2 regions of the Serratia sp. FDAARGOS_506 genome follow, and region 2 is predicted to be linked to the other one. Evidence: predicted binding sites of a transcription regulator. Region 2 holds the regulator's gene; the other holds the start of a gene.
The links. Region 2 encodes Fur, which represses iron uptake genes when iron is present. Its sites were predicted from a motif close to ATAATAATGAGAACNACTATCAA; they were not measured.
Positions count from the first base shown of each region.

Region 1: entS (enterobactin transporter EntS) is a predicted target of Fur. The motif match lies at 1,326-1,348, and genes of this name have one in related genera.

Region 1 covers NZ_CP033831.1:1,826,663-1,829,796, forward strand. The annotation lists gene EGY12_RS08815 (enterobactin synthase subunit F) at 1-1,248, shown strand, start outside; gene entS (enterobactin transporter EntS) at 1,425-2,681, shown strand.
Region 2 covers NZ_CP033831.1:2,642,166-2,645,299, reverse strand. The annotation lists gene fldA (flavodoxin FldA) at 215-754, shown strand; gene fur (ferric iron uptake transcriptional regulator) at 1,084-1,530, shown strand; gene EGY12_RS12825 (beta-N-acetylhexosaminidase) at 1,775-3,134, opposite strand, start outside.

The sequences.
Region 1 (3,134 bases), 820 kb from region 2:
GTGACGCACGCGCTGGTGCTGCAGGGCACGCCGGTGGACGCCGGCGGCGATGCGCGCCAACTGGTGGGCTATCTGGTGATGCAGCCTGGCGCGAACTGGGATGCGCAAGCCCTGCGCGCGGCGTTGGCCGACCGTCTGCCGCCGCACATGGTGCCGGTGGCGCTGGTGGAAATGAGCGATTTGCCGCTGAGCGCCAACGGCAAGCTGGATCGCAAGGCCTTGCCGCAACCGCAGGGCAGTGAGCGCAAGGCCGGAAGGCCGCCGCAGGCCGGGCTGGAAAGCGAGATCGCGGCGGTGTTCGCCCGCTTGCTACAGCGCGAGCAGGTGTTCGCCGACGACGATTTCTTTGCGCTCGGCGGCCATTCGCTGCTGGCGATGCGTCTGGCTGCGGAGCTGCGTCGCGATCTGGGCAAGGCGGTGTCCGTCGGCCAGGTGATGGTGGCGTCGCGCGTTGAACAGCTGGCCGCCTTGCTGGCGGAAGATCGCACGCAGGAAGAGGCCGATCGCAGCGGATTCGACAGCGTATTGCCGCTGCGCGTCACCGAGGGGCCGACGCTGTTCTGCCTGCACCCGGCGTCCGGTTTCTCCTGGCAGTTCAGCGTATTGCCGCGCTATCTCGATCAGCACTGGTCGCTGGTCGGTATCCAGTCGCCGCGGCCGGACGGCCCCCTGGCGCTGAGCGAAGACATGGATCAGGTGGTGGATGCCCACCTGCAGACGGTGTTGCAGGTACAGCCGCACGGGCCGTACCACTTCATCGGTTACTCGCTGGGCGGCACGCTGGCGCAGGGCATCGCCGCGCGGCTGCAGGCGCGCGGCGAGCAGGTGGCGTTCCTCGGCCTGTTGGATACCTATCCGCCGGAGACCCAAAACTGGGACGTGATGCTGGACGACAACGTGTTGAAGGAAGTGCAGCGCGAGCGTGAGCAGTTCCTGGCGGTGTCGCAGGATACGCTCGATCCGGCGCTGGGCGAGACGCGTACCGCGATGTTCGACAACATCGAAGCCAACTACGCCGATTCGGTGAGGTTGCTGTCGCACACGCGCACCGCCCGCTTCCACGGCCAGGCGACGCTGTTCGTCGCCAAACGCACATTGCAGGAAGGAATGGACGTGCAGCAGACCTGGTCGCAGTACGTCGATGCGCTGCAGGCGCACGAGCTGGACTGCGCGCATGTCGATATCGTTTCGCCGGCGTCCTTCAAAGTGCTGGGGCCGCTGCTGAACCGGATCTTGCGCACGTTGTAATCGCGCTCGTCATCTCGCCGCCAGGCACGGGGATTACCCCGCGTGTGGCGGCGTTTCTTGCTGTTGCTCACAGTTGAATATCAATGAGTTTTATTATCATTATTGATTTCGCTATCTGTGCTAGCATAGCGCCCCGCAACTGCAGAATCCCCGTTTAACGATGTGGTGAACAACCGATGAGTAGCAAACCCTCCATCCTGCTTGATTTCAGCCTGCTGAAAACCAACCGGGCTTTCCGCGCGGTATTCTGTGCGCGCTTTATCTCCATTGTGGCGCTGGGGCTGATGGCGATCGCCATCCCGGTGCAGATCCAGGCGCTGACCGGTTCCACCCTGCAGGTCGGGCTGGCGGTGACGCTGGCCGGCGGCGGCATGTTCGCCGGGCTGCTGATGGGAGGGGTATTGGCCGATCGCTATGAGCGGCGCCGGCTGATCCTGTTCGCGCGTTCCACCTGTGGCGTCGGTTTCGTCGGCCTGTGCCTCAACGCCCTGTTGCCGTCGCCTTCGCTGGCGGCCATTTATCTGCTGGCGGTGTGGGACGGCTTCTTCGGCGCGGTGGGGGTGACGGCGCTACTGGCGGCCACGCCGGCGCTGGTGGGCCGCGAAAACATCGTGCAGGCGGGTGCCATCAGCATGCTGACGGTGCGCTTCGGCTCGATTCTTTCCCCGGCGATCGGCGGCCTGGTGATCGCCCATATGGGCATCGCCTGGAACTACGGCCTGGCGGCGTTCGGTACTCTGCTGACGCTGCTGCCTCTGCTGAGCCTGCCGCAGCTGATGCCGCCGCCGCAGCCGCGTGAACACCCACTGCGCGCGCTGGCGGGCGGCTTCGCCTTCCTGTTCCAGAACAAGGTGATCGGCATGGTGGCGCTGATCGGCGCGCTGCTGACCATGGCCAGCGCGGTGCGCGTGCTGTATCCGGCGATGGCGGCAAGCTGGCACATCGACGCTGCCCACCTCGGTTATATGTACGCCGCCGTGCCGCTCGGCGCGGCCATCGGTGCGTTCACCAGCGGGCGGGTGGCGCACGTGGCGCGCCCCGGCTGGGTGATGCTGCTGACGGCGATCGCGGCGTTCGCCGCCATCGGCCTGTTCGGCCTGATGCCGTGGTATAGCCTGGCGTTGCTGTGCCTGGTGGCGTTCGGCTACCTGAGCGCGCTGAACTCGCTGCTGCAATACGGCCTGATCCAGAGCCTGACGCCGGACAACTTCCTCGGCCGCATCAACGGCCTGTGGACGGCGCAGAACGTGGTGGGCGATGCGCTGGGCGCGCTGCTGCTGGGGGCGATGGGTGCCTTCATGCTGCCGGCGATGAGCGCCAGCGGTTTCGGCTTCGGCGCGGCGGTGCTCGGCATCCTGTTGCTGTTCGCCATGACCGGTTTGCGCCAGGTGACGCTGCACAAACCGGAGCCGCAGCCCGCCACAGAAAAGTAGTCGAATGCGTTAAGACAACGCTGTGGGATCAAATAAAAGGCTGCGTCCCACCCTTGCACGTGAGCGCCGCTGGCGGTCATTTGGGCGCGCAGCAAGGCGCGAGTCGTGAGGTTTGGTGGGCCAAATAAGCGACTTGCAACACCGATGCGCGTCCAAATGGCCCCAGCCCTTCGGGTCGCGCCCCAAAAGCCCGTACTCCGCGTTGTCGGGCTTGAACATAGGCCCGCTATGCCCTGCACCCTCCGCCTTGATTACGGGCTTTTGGGTCTGCGACGGCGCCACGGTCAAGGGGGGGGCGCAGCCTGGCTTATCATCGGCATGCGTAAAACCCACAGCGTTTATGTCATGATTTCGAAATGAAAGAAGTGTTTACGTTTATTGACATGGCAAATATCGGCGAGTAATTTAGCGCGGAATTAACTCAAATGATAATCATTATTATATTGGTTATCA
Region 2 (3,134 bases):
CACGCTTTTCTTCATTCTCCGGCATCGCATAAATGCGATAAAACCCCGGCGCCACTTTCTGGCATGATACGCATTTACCGGTAAGAGACTGCGCCTGTCGGCGCCCGCCCCGGAGGCGAAAGGCTCTTGCCATGGCATCATTTTAATCGGCGTCAGCGGCGGCAGTGCCGGCGTCGAGTAATGCAATTACTTGAATTTAAAGGTTATACGCGATATGGCTACTGTAGGCATTTTCTTTGGCAGCGACACTGGCAATACCGAAAACATTGCCAAAATGATCCAGAAAATTCTCCAGAAACAGTTTGGCGACGACGTCTCTGAAGTGCATGACATCGCTAAAAGCAGCAAAGAAGACCTGGAAGGGTTCGATATCCTGCTGCTAGGTATCCCGACCTGGTACTACGGTGAAGCGCAGTGTGACTGGGATGATTTCTTCCCGACGCTGGAAGAAGTCGACTTCAACGGCAAACTGGTGGCGCTGTTCGGCTGCGGCGACCAGGAAGACTACGCGGAATACTTCTGTGACGCGATGGGTACCATCCGCGACATCATCGAACCGCGCGGCGCGGCCATCGTGGGCCACTGGCCGACCAAAGGCTACCACTTCGAGGCCTCCAAAGGCCTGGCGGACGACAACCACTTCATCGGTCTGGCGATCGACGAAGACCGTCAGCCTGAGCTGACCAACGAGCGCGTGGACGCCTGGGTCAAACAGATCGTCGAAGAGCTGAGCCTGGCCGATATCGTCGGCTAAACCCCGGCACTGGCGAAAGGTTGAACAAAGGCCCTGTAAAGTGCATAGTGTGCCCACAGGGCCGTCATCGGCAGCAGGGATTGCTGCGATAGAAGCTACAGATTTGTAACTTCCCACCCCGTCACGGTAGACTGAGATATCGGTTTATCCCACCCATCAAGGCGTTGCATGCAAAACATGCAATAGTGCAATTATATCTTTGTTAACAACCGGCGGTTTCCATTTAGTACAACCGGTTCTATAATGAGACGCATTAACTCTTTGTGCCGACCGATGCCACAGGCGAGTACGCCTCAACTTGATTAGCATAGTAACAGGACTGAATTCGCATGACCGACAACAACATCGCATTGAAGAAGGCCGGCTTAAAAGTCACGCTTCCGCGACTCAAAATCCTGGAAGTACTGCAAAATCCGGAATGCCATCACGTCAGTGCGGAAGATTTGTACAAAAAACTGATTGATATGGGCGAAGAGATCGGGTTGGCAACGGTTTATCGCGTACTGAACCAGTTTGACGATGCGGGCATTGTGACACGTCACAATTTCGAAGGCGGCAAGTCCGTGTTCGAGCTGACCCAACAGCATCACCACGATCACCTGATTTGCCTGGACTGTGGCAAAGTGATCGAATTCAGCGACGAATCCATCGAAGTGCGCCAGCGTGATATCGCCAAGCAACACGGCATCAAGCTCACCAACCACAGCCTGTATCTGTACGGTCACTGTGAAACCGGTGACTGCCGCGAAGACGAAACGCTGCACGACAAGAAATAAGCCTGACCGGCTATGAAAAACCGCCTCACACCGAGGCGGTTTTTTTATGCCCGCCGTGCAACGGGCAAAAAAATCCCCGGACAAGCCGGGGAAAATCATGTCATGAAATATCACAATTGCAGCGGCACAGCGACTCCACGTACTCCTCTCACTTCAACGTCCGCCCTACGCCGACACGCGCGGGCGAACGCATTCCCCCTTCGTTATACGGCCGCCGCCAGGGCAGCAGGCCATTGCACCGAGCTTAGACCTTCTCGGCGCGGCTGTAGCGCTTGCCGTCCGGGCTGACCGAACGCACCTGAACGTCACCCGAGACCGTCGGCTTGGCCTTGGCGTCATAATGTTGCCACTGCTTACCGCCGTCGGTGGAGTACTCGATGCCCAACCCTGGCAGGGCGATATTCGCCTCCAGCTTGCCGCCCGCTACGCGTGCGCCCGGCACCGGCAGACGGTAAGCGACGCCGCCTTTGTCCAGCTTGGCCAGTTCACGCTGCCCCAGGATATTGGCGAAGCGCAGCCAGTCTTTCTCCAGCGTCTTGGTATCGACAAAGTGGGTTTCCCCGCCTTTGTATTCGCGGCCGGCGCGATAGTCCTGCTCCCAACCGGCGCGGTGCCAGGCGCGTTCAGCCACCGACAGCGCGCGTGGGAAAATCATGTATTCCATCTGCGGATCGGTGCGCTGGGTTTCGCTCCACAGCTGAGCGGACAGCCCGTAGGCGCCCGGCCACGGCTTGTCGCTCTTGGCGTTGAAGTGGTTGCCGTCGCGGTCGACCGAGGTTTCCGCGTTCTGCGGCATGTTATCCGGCGCGAAGCTGAACACTTTGCGCTCGTCGCTGAAGCGGGTGCCCCAGTAGTAACCGCGCTCGTCCGGGTTCACCTCGTACGGGAAGTCCATATAGACGTAGTCCGGGTTGGAAACCACCACTTCATACCCTTTGTTGGCCCAGTCATTGACGCTATCGAAACCGCCCCAGTACAGGGTATCCCAGAAGTTGACGCCCACGCGCGAGGTGGCGAACGCCTTCGCGTTCTCGGCGTCTTTCAGACCATCCTGCCAGGCCTGCATTCTGTCGATGCCGTGCGCCTTCACCAGCTTGCTGACCTCTTGGCCGAAGTAGCTCGGCAGGTGCTCCATGTCGGCCACCTTGCCTTCTTTGATCATCGTCTGGCACACCTGCGACTTGGCCCACGGCTTGTCTTCGTTGCTCTGATCGATGATGCCTTTGCCCGGCTCCGGTTTCGCCTTGTCGGTGTAGCCGGCGCCCAGGCGAATGTTTTTCGCTTCGTCGCCGCCGAAGTGCCAGGTCTTGATCGGCTGACCGGCCTCTTTATGCATCTGCGCGATCTCGCCGATTACCTTGTCGACAAAGCGCTGGGAAGAGTCCAGGCACGGGTTCAGATAGCTCTGGCGGTTAAAGAACTGCACGGAGGTGGTGTTGGAGGTATCGGTCGGATCCACCAGGCGGAATTCGTTGGCCTCCTGCTCTTTCCCGGCGGCATGCAGCTTTTTATAGCGCGCTTCCATCGAGACCACCGCGGCGCGGGCGTGCGCCGGCATGTCGATCTCCGGGATCACCTCAATCTGGCGCGCCTGGGCGTATTTG